One region of the Salinarimonas chemoclinalis genome, then DNA from elsewhere that is predicted to be linked to it. Evidence: predicted binding sites of a transcription regulator. Region 1 holds the regulator's gene; each other region holds the start of a gene.
What was found. Region 1 encodes PhoB, which activates phosphate uptake and scavenging genes when phosphate is short. Its sites were predicted from a motif close to TGTCATNNANCTGTCAT; they were not measured.
Positions count from the first base shown of each region.

Region 1 (5,416 bases):
CGGCTGGTTCGGCATGCCGCGCTCGGCGCCGCTCGTCGGCGGCATGGTGCTCGCGCTCATGACGCTGCCCACCATGATCATCGTGACCCGCGCGGCGCTCAAGGCCGTTCCGCCCTCGATCCGCGAGGCGGCGCTCGGGGTTGGTGCCTCCAAGCACGAGGTGGTGATGCACCACGTCCTGCCGCTGGCGCTGCCCGGAATCCTGACCGGCACGATCATCGGTCTCGCCCAGGCGCTGGGAGAGACCGCGCCGCTGCTGCTGATCGGCATGAACGCCTTCATCACGAGCCCGCCCGGCGGCCTGCTGGAGCCGGCGACGGCCCTCCCGACCCAGATCTTCATCTGGGCGGACAGCCCCGAGCGCGGCTTCGTCGCGCGCACCTCCGCCGGCATTCTCGTTCTGCTCGGCTTCTTGATCCTGATGAACCTGATCGCGATTTTTCTGCGCAACCGCCTCGAGCGGAAGTGGTGAGCGAGCGAGGAGACGAGATGACCGCCATGCATGCCCCCACCGCTGCGCCGGATGCCCCGGCGCCCGTTCTCGACAAGCGCGAGACCGTCCGCATCCCGCTGGAGATCGGCAACGCGTCGAAGGTGGACGCCCGCGACGTGAAGGTCTTCTACGGCGCCAAGCAGGCGATCTACGACCTCACGATCGGCATTCCGGAGAAGGCGGTGACCGCCTTCATCGGCCCGTCGGGCTGCGGCAAGTCCACCTTCCTGCGCTGCCTCAACCGCATGAACGACACGATCGACGGCGCGCGGGTCGAGGGCGACATCACGATCGACGGCAAGGACATCTACGACGCGGATCTGGACGTCGTCACCCTGCGCGCCCGCGTCGGCATGGTCTTCCAGAAGCCCAACCCCTTCCCGAAGTCGATCTTCGAGAACGTCGCCTACGGCCCGCGCATCCACGGGCTCGCGAAGTCGAAGGCGGAGCTCGCGGTGATCGTCGAGGCGGCGCTTCGCAAGGCCGGCCTCTGGGACGAGGTGAAGGATCGGCTCCTCGAGACCGGCACCGGCCTCTCCGGCGGGCAGCAGCAGCGCCTGTGCATCGCCCGCGCCATCGCGGTGTCGCCCGAGGTGATCCTCATGGACGAGCCGTGCTCGGCGCTCGACCCGATCGCCACCGCGCGCATCGAGGAGCTGATCGACGAGCTGCGGCAGAACTACACGATCGTCATCGTCACGCACTCGATGCAGCAGGCCGCCCGCGTCTCGCAGAAGACCTGCTTCTTCCACCTCGGCTACCTCGTCGAGGAGGGTCCCACCGACCAGATCTTCACCAACCCGCGCGACAAGCGCACCCAGGACTACATCACCGGCCGCTTCGGCTGAGCCGGCGCATCGCCGCAGGAAGCGCTCTCTAGGAGACGGACCCATGTCCGAACATACGGTCGCATCGTTCGACGCCGAGCTCCAGGAGCTGCGCCGCTCGATCATGGAGATGGGCGGCATCGCCGAGAAGATGCTCGCCGACGCCACCGTCGCGCTGGTGCGCCGCGACGTGGGCCTCGCCCAGTCGGTGGTCACCACCGACTATCGCCTCGACACGATCCAGCGCGACATCGAGGAGAAGGCCATCCTCACCATCGCCCGGCGCCAGCCGATGGCGGTGGACCTGCGCGAGGTGATCTCCGCCATCCGCATCGCCTCCGACATCGAGCGGATCGGCGACATGGCCAAGAACATCTCCAAGCGCACGCTCGCCATCTCCGGCCAGTTCGAGCCGCAGCGCGTCGTGCTCGGCGTCGAGCGCATGTCGGACATGGTGCTCGGCCAGCTCAAGGACATCCTCGACGCCTACACCCAGCTCGACGTCGACAAGGCGCTGGAGGTCTGGCGGCGCGACGGCGCGACGGACGCGCTCTACAACTCGCTCTTCCGCGAGCTGCTCACCTACATGATGGAAGATCCCCGCAACATCACCTTCTGCACGCATCTCCTGTTCTGCGCCAAGAACGTGGAGCGCATCGGCGACCACACCACCAACGTCGCGGAGACGATCCACTACCTCGTCACCGGCCAGCCGATCACCGCCGAGCGGCCGAAGATGGACCGCACGGCCTACGAGACCGGGCAGCCCGGCGAGACCGCGCCGGGCGCCCCCGGCGCGTGAGGGAGCGCGAGGCGAGCGACCGATGAGCACGCGTATCCTCGTCGTGGAGGACGAGGAGTCCCTGACGCTCCTCCTGCGGTACAACCTGGAGGCCGAGGGCTACGAGGTCGACGCGGTGGCGCGCGGCGACGAGGCCGAGGTGCGGCTGCGCGAGCGCATCCCCGATCTCGTCCTGCTCGACTGGATGCTGCCCGGGCTCTCCGGCATCGAGCTGTGCCGGCGCATCCGCGCGCGCCGCGAGACCGAGCGGCTCCCGGTCATCATGCTCACCGCCCGCGGCGAGGAGGGCGACCGGGTGCGCGGGCTCGCGACCGGGGCGGACGACTACATCGTCAAGCCCTTCTCCGTGCCCGAGCTGCTGGCGCGGGTGCGCGCGCTCCTGCGCCGCACCAAGCCCGCCCACATCGCCAACACGCTCGTCGCCGGCGACATCGAGCTCGACCGCGAGACCCATCGGGTGCGCCGGGCGGGGCGCGAGCTGCATCTCGGCCCGACCGAGTTCCGGCTGCTCGAGTTCCTGATGCAGAGCCCGGGCCGCGTCTTCACCCGCGAGCAGCTCCTCGACGGCGTCTGGGGACACGACGTCTACATCGACGAGCGCACGGTGGACGTCCATGTCGGGCGCCTGCGCAAGGCCATCAACACCCGCGAGACGCTGGACCCGATCCGCACCGTGCGCGGGGCGGGCTATTCCTTCGACGAGACCTTCGCCAAGAGCGACGGCGCGCTCGGCGCCTGACCCCGCCGCCGCAGGGGCCGCCTCCCACGCGCAACCGGGTTCGGTTTCGTACGTGGTGCGCTGCGAAACGGCGATGTGGTAGAGCACGTGCGTCGCCGGAGCTCGGCCATGGCGAGTCCGGGTAGAGGGGCCGCACGAGAGGACCACGATGTCGGATTCAGCCGCCGCCGGCGCGATCGCCGCGCCCGTCGATTGCCACGTCGAGCGCGTGACGCTCGTCGAGCACTTCACCGACCGGCTCTTCCGCTTCCGCACCACGCGCCCCGCGAGTCTTCGCTTCCGCTCCGGCGAGTTCGTCATGATCGGCCTTCCCGGTGGCGAGAAGCCCGTCTTCCGCGCCTACTCGATCGCGAGCCCGAGCTGGGACGACGAGCTGGAGTTCTTCTCCATCAAGGTCCCGGGCGGCCCGCTCACGGAGCGGCTCCAGCGCATCGCCGTGGGCGACGAGATCCTGATCAAGAAGAAGCCCACCGGCACGCTGGTGCTCGACGCGCTCGCGCCGGGCCGGCGGCTGTGGATGCTCTCCACCGGCACCGGCATCGCGCCCTTCGCGAGCCTGATCCGCGACCCCGAGACCTACGAGAAGTTCGACGAGGTGATCCTCACCCAGTCCTGCCGGCGGGTGGCCGAGCTCGCCTATGGCGAGAACACCGTGCGCGACCTCGTCGACGATCCGCTCGTGGGCGAGATCGCCGCCCCGCGGCTGACCTTCTACACCACCGTCACCCGCGAGCCGCACCCGCGTTCCTTCCGGATCACGGACGCGATCGCGTCGGGCCGGCTCTTCGCCGATCTGGGCGTGCCGCCCCTCGATCCGGCGACGGACCGGGTGATGATCTGCGGCTCGATCGAGATGACGCGCGACTGCCGGGCGCTGTGCGCCGCGGCCGGGCTCGATGAGGGTTCGAACGCCAAGCCCGCGCATTTCGTGGTCGAGCGCGCCTTCGTCGGCTGATCCTGCCCCTCGGGCCACCTCTCAGGCCATTTCCAGGAACTCGAGCACCATCGCGGCGGTCCAGCTGAAGCGCTTGCCGCCCAGCGCGCGGCCGTCGAGCGGGTCGAAGTACTCCCCGAAGCCGCTCCGCGCCACGAGCGCGAGGCCGTCGCGGGCGATGTCCGCGGCCGCATCGGACCGCCCGTGGCGCCCGAGCCCGTCGGCGACGAGGCGGTTGGCGATGAGCCAGAGCGGACCGCGCCAGTAGCGCAGGCGATCGAAGCGGGGATCGGCGGGATCGTGGCTCGGGACGGGGTGGCGCACCGCCGAGCGCAGGCCCGCGACGCGTCCGACGAGGGCGTCCGCGCGGGGATGGCCGGGCTCGAGCGCCATGAGCGGCAGGAGGCCGCCGATCGAGGCGCTCTCGACGAGGGTCCCGGCCGCCCGGTCGAAGGCTGCGTATTGCCCGAGCCCCTCGTGCCAGAGGCCGTCCAGCGCCGCGCGCCCGCGCCCCGCCTGGCCCTCCGCCTCCGCCGCGATCTCCGGCGCGCCGAGCGCCCGCGCCATCGCCGCGAGGTCCTCCGCCGAGCGGATCAGGATCGCGTTGAAGCCCGGGTCGACCACCCGGAACGGCGAGGCGTCGTGCAGCGCCGCCTGGTTCCAGCCGAGCCGGCGGAAGCGTTGCACGAGCCAGAGATAGCGGTCGTACTCCTCCTTGGTCGGTCGCTGCGCCGCGTCGACGTGGGTCGTGTCCCGGCGCACGTAGCTGCCGATGCCGTCGGTCGGTACGCGCGCGAGCGCGTCGTCCCAATCGATGGCGTTGTCCCGGCCGCTCTCCCAGGGGTGGAGGATGGCGACGAGGCCGGTCGCCTCCGGGTCGCGGGCGCTCGCGAACCAGCGGTGCCATGCGGCCACCTTCGGCAGCAGCGCCGCCACCCGCGGCGCGACCATCGCCCGGTCGCGCGCACCGTCGAGGAGGCGCCGCAGGGCGTAGCCCAGCACCGGCGGCTGGGTGATGCCGCTCGTCGGCGTCGCCCGCGCGGTGCCCCAGACGTCCGGCCCGGGGAAGTAGCTCTCGTGGTCGGCGTGGAAGACGATGTGCGGGATCATCCCGTCCGGCCACTGATGAGCGACGAGCGTCTCGATCTCGGTCAGCGCGCGGTCCTCGTCCACGTGCGCGAGGCCGAGCGCGACGAGGCACGAATCCCAGTTCCACTGGAACGGGTAGAGGCCCTTCGTCGGGATGGTGTAGCCGCCGAGATCGTTCTCCCGCAGGATGGCGCGGGCCTCGGTACGCAGGCGGTCTTCGTCGATGCCGGGGTTCGTCATGCTTGGCTTCTTCGGCTGGTGGCTCAGGCGATCGCCGCCTGCGTCTTCGGGTCGAACCAGCGCACGCGCTCGGGGCGCGGCGCCAGCGTGAGGGTCTCGCCGGGGCGCACGGGCAGATCGCTCTCGAGCACCGCGCGGAAGAGGTGGCCGGCGACGTCCATGGTCACGAGCTGGTGCGCGCCGAGCGGCTCGACGACCTTGACCCGGCCGCAGAGGCCGGTCTGGGCGGGGGCGAGGTCCTCGGGGCGCACGGCGAGCTCGATCGTGTCCGGCGCCGCATCCGGCCCGGGCA
Region 1 covers NZ_JBGMWH010000002.1:91,996-97,411, forward strand. Annotated here, with positions in the region: gene pstA (phosphate ABC transporter permease PstA) at 1-472, shown strand, start outside; gene pstB (phosphate ABC transporter ATP-binding protein PstB) at 490-1,341, shown strand; gene phoU (phosphate signaling complex protein PhoU) at 1,385-2,122, shown strand; gene phoB (phosphate regulon transcriptional regulator PhoB) at 2,145-2,861, shown strand; gene AB9M23_RS04245 (ferredoxin--NADP reductase) at 3,010-3,816, shown strand; gene AB9M23_RS04250 (MGH1-like glycoside hydrolase domain-containing protein) at 3,838-5,124, opposite strand; gene AB9M23_RS04255 (ABC transporter ATP-binding protein) at 5,148-5,416, opposite strand, start outside.

Region 2 (5,416 bases), 150 kb from region 1:
GCGCAGCCGGCATAGTCCTCGAGCGCGTCTTCCAGCGCGCGCAGGGTGTCCACGTCGAGGTCGTTGGTCGGCTCGTCGAGGAGGAGGACGTTGGCACCGGACTTCAGGATCTTGGCGAGGTGCACGCGGTTGCGCTCGCCGCCGGAGAGCACGCCGACCTTCTTCTGCTGGTCGCCGCCCTTGAAGTTGAAGGCGGCGCAGTAGGCGCGGGAGTTCATCTCGCGCTTGCCGAGGTAGATCACCTCGTTGCCGCCGGAGATCTCCTCCCAGACGGTCTTGTTGGCGTCGAGCGCGTCGCGGGACTGGTCGACGTAGCCGAGCTTCACCGTCTCGCCGACGGCGATCGTGCCGGCATCCGGCGTCTCCTGGCCTGTGATCATGCGAAACAGCGTGGTCTTGCCCGCGCCGTTGGGGCCGATCACGCCGACGATGCCGCCGGGCGGCAGCTTGAACGAGAGGCCCTCGATCAGCAGCCGGTCGCCGTAGCCCTTCGTGAGGCCCTCGGCGTCGATGACGTTCTGGCCCAGCCGCTCCGCGATCGGGATGATGATCTGCGCGGTCGTCGGCCCCTTGTCCTGGGACTTGGCGACGAGCTCCTCGTAGCGCGCGATACGCGCCTTCGACTTGGTCTGGCGCGCCTTCTGCGAGGCGGAGACCCACTCGCGCTCGCGCTCGATGGTGCGCTGGCGCGCCTCGTCCTCGCGGCTCTCCTGGAGGAGGCGCTTCTGCTTCTGCTCCAGCCAGGAAGTGTAGTTGCCCTCGTAGGGGATGCCGCGGCCGCGGTCGAGCTCGAGGATCCAGCCGGTCACGTTGTCGAGGAAGTAGCGATCGTGGGTGACGATCAGGATCGCGCCCGGGTAGCTGCGCAGGTGCCCCTCGAGCCAAGCGACGGTCTCGGCGTCGAGATGGTTCGTCGGCTCGTCGAGCAGCAGCAGGTCGGGCTGGTCGAGCAGGAGCTTGCACAGGGCCACGCGGCGGCGCTCGCCGCCCGAGAGCGCGCCGACGTCCGCGTCGTCGGGCGGGCAGCGCAGGGCGTCCATCGCCTGGTCGACCTTCGAGTCGAGATCCCACAGCCCCTTCGCCTCGATCTCGTCCTGGAGGGCCGTCATCTCGTCGGCGGTCTCCTCCGAGTAGTTCATCGCGAGGTCGTTGTAGCGCTCGAGGATGGCCTTCTGCGCGGCGACGCCTTCCTCGACGTTCTGGCGCACTGTCTTCGAGGCGTCGAGCTGCGGCTCCTGGGGCAGGTAGCCGACCTTGGCGCCGTCCGCGACCCAGGCCTCGCCGTTCCACTCCTTGTCGAAGCCGGCCATGATCTTGAGCAGCGTCGACTTGCCGGAGCCGTTGGGGCCGAGCACGCCGATCTTCGCGTCCGGGTAGAAGGACAGATGGACGTTCTCCAGGACCTTCTTGCCGCCGGAATAGGTCTTCGAGAGACCCCGCATGTGATAGATGAATTGACGAGCCACGGCCGGGAAATCCTGTCGCGAAGGGTTCGGGGAGCGTGCGCGCAGGCTTATCAGGGCAGGGTGGCGGCGGCAAGGCGTGCCGTGGGGGCGGGGCCGGGGGCGTGCGCCGCCCCCGGCCCCGCGTGACGCGTCACGCGCCGATCACGCCGCCGTCCTCGCGGGTGATCACGAGCGTGGCCGAGCGCGGGACCGCCGCGCCGCCGTCCGGCCAACGGCTGACGAGCGTTCCGGCGGCGAAGTCCTCCTCCGTGGTCGTCGCGCCCGGATGCTGCACGTTGACGAACATCGTGCGGCCGTCCGGCGTGGTGACGACGCCGGTGATCTCCTGGCCGATCGGCCCGGCGAGGAAGCGGCGGATCTCGCCCGTCGACGGATCGGCGCAGAGCATCTGGTTGTTGCCGAACTGGGCGAAGTCGCCCTTGTTCTGCGCGCTCTCGCCGATGTCGGTCTGGATCCAGAGCCGGCCGGCATCGTCGAACCACAGCCCGTCCGGGCAGGCGAAGGTCGCGAACTCGCCGAGCGCGCCGCCGGTCGGCGCGACGCTGGTACGCGCGTCGCCGGCGATGACGAACAGGTCCCAGGAGAAGGTGGTCGCGGCGTGGTCGTCGCCGTCCTCGCGCCAGCGCACGATGTGGCCGAACTGGTTGTCGGCGCGCGGGTTCACGGCATCCACCTGCGCCTGGATGCGCCGGCTGTTGTTGGTCAGCGTGAAGTAGACCTCGCCCGAGTTCGGGTCGACGGCGCCCCACTCGGGACGGTCCATCTTGGTCGCGCCGAGGAGGTCGGCCGCCAGGCGGGTGTTGACGAGCACGTCGGCCTGGTCGGAAAAGCCGTTCTCGGTGGTCAGCGGCCCTTCGCCGTGCACGAGCGGCAGCCAGGTCCCGGTGCCGTCGTCCGAGAAGCGCGCCACGTAGAGCGTGCCTTCGTCGAGCAGCGCGCCGGACGCGCCGGCGGCCTCGTACGGCTGGGCGGAAACGAACTTGTAGATGTACTCGAAACGCGCGTCGTCGCCCGAGTAGCACACGACCGGACGACCCTCGACCGCCGGGGCGAACACCACGCCCTCGTGGGCGAAGCGGCCGAGCGCGGTGCGCTTCACCGGGCGGGCCTCGGGATCGAACGGGTCGATCTCGACCATCCAGCCGAAACCGTTGGGCTCGTTGCGGTAGTCCTCGGCGGGGGACGCGCCGCGGGTGGAGGCGTCGAAGCGGACGAATTCGTCCGAGCCGGAGGCGGCGAGCTCCCAGGCATAGCGCGACGTGCCGGCCGGCACGCCGTAGCGGGCGTGCTCGCGCGGCAGATTCGGCTTCTGGTCCTCGGTGTCGCCGTTGCGGAAGTAGCCCGCCCAATTCTCCTCGGCGGCCATGTACGTGTTCCACGGCGTCACGCCGTGGGCGCAGTTGTTGATGGTGCCGCGCACCATCGTCCCGTCCGGGCTGTAGAGCGTGCGCACGTGGTCGGAGCCACGCACCGGCCCGGAGATCTCGATTGCGGTCGCGGCCGTGACGCGCCGGTTGCGCGGGTCGGAAACGATGCTCCAGGTGCCGTCCGCGCCGCGGGAGACGCGCACCACGGAGACGCCGTGGGCGTTGATCTCCTTGAGGACCTCGTCGTCGACGCGCTGGCCGTTCTCCACGACCACGGCGCCGGAATCGAGCGCGATGCCGTCGTAGGCGGCGTGCAGGAACCGCGGCTCGACGTACTCGTGGTTCATCACCAGGAGACCGTCCGTCGACGAGCCGTCGATCGGGAAGAAGTGCATGCCGTCGTGGTGCATGCCGATCTGCACGGCCTGGTCCGCGCCGCTGGCGTCGCGGCCGTGGGCCGGTCCGGCCGGATCGATCGGCTCGCCCCAGGGAGCGAGGACCTGGACCCGGTAGCCCGGCGGCACGACGACGGTGTCGGCCTCGGAGGTGGCGATCGGCTCGAACCCGAGCAGGGCCGTGCCGGCCTGCGCCCGCGCGGCCGTCGCACCGGCGAAGCTCGCGCCGAACACGCCCGTGACGGCGGCGGCGAGGCCGCCCATGAGCACGCCGCGGCGGGTCGTGCGGGCGTCCACCACATCGTAGAAGGTGGCGTTGGCGGACGTGTTGCAGGGCGGCTCGTCGCCGTGCTCCCAGCCGGGGGCGTTCTGGTAGGACGTGTCATCCATCGCGGTCGTCTCCCATGTCGGCCCGGCGCGCCCTCGCGGCCGGCCGGACGGACCATGCGTCGCCGGTCTTGACGCGCGCATGACATTCGAAGATTTCCAGGATGGACGATACGACACGGTCCGCGTGCGGGCGCCGCCGGACCCGAGCGGTGTCGTCGACGCGTCATCGCGGCGTCGCGCGCGCGAAGTAACGTGACGCGTCCGGGAACCAGCGGACCGACGCGCGCTTGCCTGGAACGGCCGTCGCTCCTATGACCCGCCCGGCGGACCGTCGCGGCCCCGCGCCCGCCCTACCGAGAGGATGCACCCGCCATGCGCGTCGCGATGATCGGCTCCGGCTACGTCGGCCTCGTCTCCGGGGCCTGCTTCGCCGACTTCGGCCACGAGGTCGCCTGCATCGACAAGGATCCGGCGAAGATCGCAGCGCTCGAGGCGGGGCGAATGCCGATCTACGAGCCCGGGCTCGAGGATCTCGTACGCCGCAACGTCGCCCAGGGCCGGCTCGCCTTCGCCACCGACCTGACCGACGCGGTCGCGGCGGCGGAGGCGGTGTTCATCGCCGTCGGCACGCCCTCGCGCCGCGGCGACGGGCACGCGGACCTCTCCTATGTCGTCGCCGCCGCGCGCGAGATCGCCCACGCCATGCGCGGCTACACGGTGGTAGTGACGAAGTCGACCGTGCCGGTCGGCACGGGCGACGAAGTGGAGCGGATCATCCGCGAGGAGCGGCCCGAGGCGGAATTCGCCGTCGTCTCCAACCCGGAATTCCTGCGGGAGGGCGCGGCGATCTCCGATTTCAAGCGCCCCGATCGGATCGTGGTCGGCGCCGAGGACACGCGCGCCGCCGACGTGATGCGCGAGCTCTACCGGCCGCTCTACCTCAACCAGGCGCCGATCCTCGTCACCTCGCGGCGCACGGCGGAACTGACGAAATACGCCGCCAACGCCTTCCTCGCCACCAAGATCACCTTCATCAACGAGATGGCGGACCTGTGCGAGAAGGTGGGTGCGGACGTGCAGGACGTCGCCCGCGGGATCGGGCTCGACAACCGCATCGGCTCGAAGTTCCTGCATGCCGGCCCGGGCTACGGCGGCTCGTGCTTCCCCAAGGACACGCTCGCCCTGATCAAGACCGCGCAGGACGCCGAGTGCCCCGTGCGAATCGTCGAGACGGTCGCGGCGGTCAACGACCAGCGCAAGCGCGCCATGGGCCGCAAGGTGGTGGCCGCCTGCGGCGGCTCCGTGCGCGGCAAGCGCGTCGCCGTGCTCGGGCTGACCTTCAAGCCCAACACGGACGACATGCGCGACGCGCCCTCGATCACGATCGTCCAGGCGCTCCAGGACGGCGGAGCCTCCGTCGTCGCCTACGACCCCGAAGGCATGGAGCAGGCCCGCACCGTGCTCGACGGCGTCGCCTACGCGGCGGACCCCTACGCCTGCGCCGAGGGCGCGGACGCGCTCGTCCTCGTGACCGAGTGGAACGCGTTCCGCGCGCTCGACCTGAAGCGCCTGCGCCAGATCATGGCCGCGCCGGTGCTCGTCGACCTGCGCAACGTCTACCGCCCCGAAGAGGTGCGCGAGGCGGGCTTCGCCTACGCGAGCGTGGGGCGGCCGTGAGAAGCGGCGGCGCGGCCTGAGCGGCAGCGGCTCCGTTCCTATGCTCGACGAAATTCCTTTTTGTCGAGCACGAGCGCATGAGCCGCGTCCGACGCCATTCGCCGCTCGCCCACGCGGCCTACCGCGACCTCGTCTCCTCCCTGCTCGACGAGGCGGCGGGCGATTTCCGGGGCGACCCCGA
Region 2 covers NZ_JBGMWH010000002.1:237,441-242,856, forward strand. Annotated here, with positions in the region: gene ettA (energy-dependent translational throttle protein EttA) at 1-1,466, opposite strand, end outside; gene AB9M23_RS04945 (PhoX family protein) at 1,597-3,618, opposite strand; gene AB9M23_RS04950 (UDP-glucose dehydrogenase family protein) at 3,931-5,235, shown strand; gene AB9M23_RS04955 (hypothetical protein) at 5,313-5,416, shown strand, end outside.
Region 2: the regulator PhoB is predicted to act here: its motif matches at 3,769-3,785, upstream of AB9M23_RS04945 (PhoX family protein).

Region 3 (5,416 bases), on a different contig from region 1:
CCCTCCGAGACCCGCCGGGTGCTCGCGCTCGCGCTCTCGGCCACGCTCAACGCGCCGATCCCGCAGACGCGCTTCGGCGTGTTCCGCATGTGAGCGTCGGTCTCGGGAACCTCGGCCGTGGCCGCACGTTTCACGGCCATCGCCCGGGAGATCACGTCATGAAAGCCCCGCTCTTCGCCTGCCTCGTCCTCGCGCTCGCCGTCGGCGCCTGCAGCCCCTACTCCCGCACCGACCGCGCGCTGACCGGCGGTGCGATCGGTGCCGGAACCGGTGCGGTGATCGGCGGAGCCGCCACGCGCAGCGTGGGCGGTGCGCTCGTCGGCGGCGTGATCGGCGGCGCCGCCGGTGCGATCGTCGGCGCGGAGACGACGCCGCGGGCCTGCACGGCCGTCGATGCCCGCGGGCGCCGCATCGCCGTGCAGTGCCCCTGAGGAAATCGCGCTTTACCGATTCTTATCCGCATGATGCGAGCGTGACGTCGAACGTCACGCGACAGGCGCCATGCTCAACCGTTCCAGCCTCAGCAGAATCAGCTACTTCAGCCGCTGCACCCTCGATCGCGACCAGGCGAAACGGGCGGAGCAGCTCGATCGGCTGGTGCGCTCGAGCCGGCGACAGAACGAGTTCGGGCTGATCACCTCGATCCTCGTCCTCGACCGCGGGTGGTTCGGCCACATGCTGGAGGGGGACCGCGACGCGCTCAACACGACCTTCAAGCGGATCGCCTCCGACAACCGGCACAAGGAGGTGCGCATCATCGAGTGGCGCGAGATCCCGCGCCGCGAGCTCCTGCCCTCGCTGGAACTGCTCGAGCGCAACCTCATGACCCAGGACGTGCTGGAGAAGTACGCCCTCGACGAGGCCTTCGCGCGCGGCACGCCCAAGCCGATGCAGGTCCACGAGTGCATGCTCGCGCTCCAGCAGTGCCTGCTGGCCAAGCGCGGCATCGAGGCCCTGACCTGAGGGAGCGATCAGATGTCCGACGATCCGTTTCCCTCCGTCCTGATCATCGACGACAACGCCAAGATCGGCCGGCTCGTGGCCGAGATCTTCCTGCGCCTGGGCTTCGCCGACGTCGACGTCACGCCCTCGGGCGTCGAGGGCATCGAAATGATCCGCAACGGCAGCTACGGCCTCATCGTCTGCGACCTCGACCTGGAGCCGGTGGACGGGCTGCAGGTGCTGCGCACGGTCAAGAGCGACGAGGAGATGTTCAAGATCGCCTTCATCCTCACCGAGACCTCGATCACCTTCGAGCAGGTGACGGCGGCGCACGCGGCGGGCGTCGACGCCTTCCTGCTCAAGCCCTTCGACATCGCGCTCCTCAAGCAGAAGCTCAAGTCCGTCCTGCGCCGCCAGGCCAAGCGCCGGCGCATCGTCAACGACTGGGCGCCCAAGAGCCTCCAGGACGTGCTCTGAGGGGAGCGAGGCGGCCTCGTCAGTCGCCGTCCGAGGAGGACGGGTCCCGGCAGACGTCGACCCAGGTCGCGCCGACGAGATCCGCCATGCGCTCCGGGGCGATGTAGACCGCCGCGTTGGTGGCGCCCGCGGCCGGCACCACGACGTCGAACGCCTTCAACGACACGTCGCAATGGACCGGCAACGCCGTCGCCAGCCCGAACGGGCACACGCCGCCGACCGGGTGGCCCGTGAGCGCGGCGACGGCCTCGGCGTCCGGCATCTTCGCCTTGCCTCCGAAGGTCGCCCTCATCTTCTTGTTGTCGAGACGGGCGTCGCCACGCGCGACGACGAGGACGACGCGCTCGCCGATCGCGAGCGTCAGCGTCTTGGCGATGCGCGCGGGCTCGACGCCGTGCGCGGCGGCCGCCTCGGCGACCGTGGCGCTCGAGGCGTCCGTGACGACGACGTCGATGTCCGGCGCGCGCTCGGCGAAGAAGGCGCGCACGCTGTCGAGGGACATGGCAAGCTCCGTTGGCGGGTGGGCGGCATCGCGTTCGCATACGCCATGCACCGGCGGCGGGTCCAGCACAGCTTCGGAGCGTGAGTTCCCGGGGCGGCCGGCGCCGGTACCGGTTGTCCACACGACTTACGCTCGCATGGCGTCGTGCGCCATGCACCCCGCGCCGTCGCGTTCCGGCGAGTTCCTGCGACCCTCCGCGGCCGCCCGGCGCGCGCCGACGGCGTCCGTGCCGAGCTTTCAGCCTCCCGCCTATCGGGTAGCCGGCTCGATGTCACAGAGCCGTAACGAAGCGTCACGACAAGGCGCTCACGTCGCGTCCCCGGCCCGTCCGGCCGGGGCGACGGCTTCTCACGAAACGGGAGACGTCCATGTCCTTCACCCGCACGATCCTGGCCGGCACCTCGGCCATGGCGCTCATGCTCGCGGCCGGTGCCGCCAATGCTCAGGTCGAGGTCCAGTTCTGGCACGCGATGGGCGGCGAGCTCGGCGAGAAGACCGCGGCGGTCGCCGAGGGCTTCAACGCCTCGCAGTCGGAGTACCGCGTGGTTCCCGTCTACCGCGGCAACTACACCGAGACGATGACGGGCGCGATCGCGGCGTTCCGCGCCCGCGAGCAGCCGCACATCGTGCAGGTCTTCGAGGTCGGCACCGCGACCATGATGGCGGCCCAGGGCGCGATCTACCCGGTCTACCAGCTGATGCAGGATCACGGGCAGAACTTCGATCCGTCGGAGTACCTCCCGTCGGTGGTCGGCTACTACGCGGATCCGGAGGGCAACATGCTCTCGATGCCGTTCAACTCGTCCACGCCGGTGATGTACTACAACAAGGATGTCTTCGAGGCCGCCGGCCTCGATCCGGAGACGGCGCCCCAGACCTGGGACGAGGTCGTCGCGGCCTCGCGCGCCATCATCGAGTCCGGCGCCGCCACCTGCGGCTTCACGACCGGCTGGCAGTCCTGGGTGCAGATCGAGAACTTCTCGGCCTACCACAACGTCCCGCTCGCGACGCTGGACAACGGCTTCAACGGCCTCGGCACGGAGTTCGCCTTCAACAGCGACCTGCACGTCCGTCACATCTCCAACATGAAGGACTGGGCGGACGAGGGCGTGTTCAAGTACGGTGGCCGCCAGTCCGACTCCGCGCCGCTGTTCTACTCGGGCGAGTGCGCGATCTACATGAACTCCTCGGCCGCGCAGGCGGGCGTGAACGCCAACACCGACTTCGAGGTCGGCGTGGCGATGCTGCCCTACTACGACGACGTCCAGGGTGCGCCGCAGAACTCGATCATCGGCGGGGCCACGCTGTGGGTGCTCCAGGGCCACGAGGCCGAGGAGTACGCGGGCGTCGCGGCGTTCTTCGAGTACCTGTCGCAGCCCGAGGTCCAGGCCTCCTGGCACCAGGACACCGGCTACCTGCCGATCACGCAGGCCGCCTTCGAGCTCTCGCAGGAGCAGGGCTTCTACGCGCAGAACCCCGGCACCGACGTGTCGGTGCGGCAGATGACCCTCAACGAGCCGACCGGCAACTCGCGCGGCCTGCGCCTGGGCAACTTCGTCCAGATCCGTGACGTGATCAACGAAGAGCTGGAGCTCGTGTGGTCGGGCCAGAAGACCCCGAAGGAGGCGCTGGACACCGCCGTCGAGCGCGGCAACGCGCTGCTGCGCCAGTTCGAGGCCGACAACAGCTGAGGCGACGCGCCTCTCCACGGGACGCCGCCCTCCACGGGCGGCGTCCTTCTTTGCCGGCGAAGCGCCCGCGCGCCGATCCGGCCCTCCCGCTCGCGCTGTCGGGGCGCTCGCGACCGGACCCGCCCATGCACAAGAAAGTCACCTTCCGGGGCTTCGCGCTGCCGCTCGCGCTGCTCCTGCCGCAGCTCGCGATCACCGCGGTCTTCTTCCTGTGGCCGGCGGGGCAGGCGCTCTACCAGTCGGTGCTGCGCCAGGACCCGTTCGGGCTGCGCACCACCTTCGTGGGGCTCGCGAACTTCGAGCGGCTGTTCAGCGATCCGCTCTATCTCAACGCCTTCCAGGTGACGCTCGTCTTCTCGGTCGCGGTGACCGCGATCGGGCTGTCGCTCGCTCTGCTCCTCGCGGTGATGGCCGACCGGGTGATCAAGGGCGCGTCGGGCTACAAGACGCTGCTCGTCATGCCCTACGCCGTCGCGCCCGCCGTCGCCGGCGTGCTGTGGTGGTTCCTGTTCAATCCTTCGATCGGCCTGTTCGCGCACGCGCTGCGCGCGGTCGGCATCGACTGGAACCACCTGCTCAACGGCGACCAGGCGATGATCCTCGTCGTCGTCGCGGCGGTCTGGAAGCAGATCTCCTACAACTTCCTCTTCTTCCTCGCCGGGCTGCAGGCGATCCCGAAGTCGCTGATCGAGGCGGCGGCGATCGACGGGGCGGGGCCGATGAAGCGGTTCTGGACGATCGTCTTCCCGCTGCTCTCGCCGACCGCCTTCTTCCTGCTGGTCGTCAACGTCACCTACGCCTTCTTCGACACGTTCCAGATCATCCACGCGACGACCTCCGGCGGGCCGGGCCAGGCGACGACGATCCTCGTCTACAAGGTCTACTCCGACGGCTTCGTCGGGCTCGATCTCGGCGGATCCGCCGCGCAGTCGGTCGTCCTGATGGCGATCGTCATCGTGCTGACCATCGTGCAGTTCCGCTACATCGAGCGGCGCGTGCAGTACTGAGGAACGCCGCCATGGTCGAGAACCGTCCCGTCCTCACGATCCTGCGCCACCTCGTCCTGGGGCTCGGCGTCGCGATCGTGCTCTTCCCCGTATGGGTCGCCTTCGTGGCGTCGACCCATCCGCAGGCGGCGCTGATGTCGGGCACCGCGCCGCTCCTGCCCGGCGATCGGCTGATCGAGAACTATTCGCAGCTGCTCTCGGCGGGCATGTCCCAGGCGGGCGGCACGCCGGTGGGGCTGATGCTGCTCAACTCGTTCATCATGGCGCTCCTCATCGCCACGGGGAAGATCGCGGTCTCGCTCGTCTCGGCCTTCGCGATCGTCTACTTCCGCTTCCCCTTCCGGATGATCGCGTTCTGGATCATCTTCCTGACGCTGATGCTGCCGGTCGAGGTGCGCATCCTGCCGACCTTCGAGGTGATCGCGAACCTCGGCATGCTGAACTCGTATGCCGGCCTCACCATCCCCCTCGTCGCCTCGGCGACCGCCACCTTCCTGTTCCGGCAGTTCTACCTGACGATCCCCGACGAGCTCGCGGAAGCCGCGCGCATGGACGGCGCGGGGCCGATGCGCTTCTTCCGCGACATCCTGCTGCCGCTCTCGCGCACCAACATCGCGGCGATCTTCGTGATCATGTTCCTGTTCGGCTGGAACCAGTATCTCTGGCCGCTGATCGTGACGACGGACGAGAGCTACACCACCATCGTCATGGGCATCTACCGGATGGTGAACGTCTCCGACGAGCAGCCGCAATGGCACCTCGTCATGGCGACGGCGATCCTCGCGCTGCTGCCGCCG
Region 3 covers NZ_JBGMWH010000006.1:129,837-135,252, forward strand. Annotated here, with positions in the region: gene AB9M23_RS12345 (carboxyl transferase domain-containing protein) at 1-93, shown strand, start outside; gene AB9M23_RS12350 (YMGG-like glycine zipper-containing protein) at 159-431, shown strand; gene AB9M23_RS12355 (BLUF domain-containing protein) at 502-963, shown strand; gene AB9M23_RS12360 (response regulator) at 976-1,419, shown strand; gene AB9M23_RS12365 (YbaK/EbsC family protein) at 1,439-1,921, opposite strand; gene ugpB (sn-glycerol-3-phosphate ABC transporter substrate-binding protein UgpB) at 2,290-3,612, shown strand; gene ugpA (sn-glycerol-3-phosphate ABC transporter permease UgpA) at 3,738-4,619, shown strand; gene ugpE (sn-glycerol-3-phosphate ABC transporter permease UgpE) at 4,631-5,416, shown strand, end outside.
Region 3: the regulator PhoB is predicted to act here: its motif matches at 2,191-2,207, upstream of ugpB (sn-glycerol-3-phosphate ABC transporter substrate-binding protein UgpB).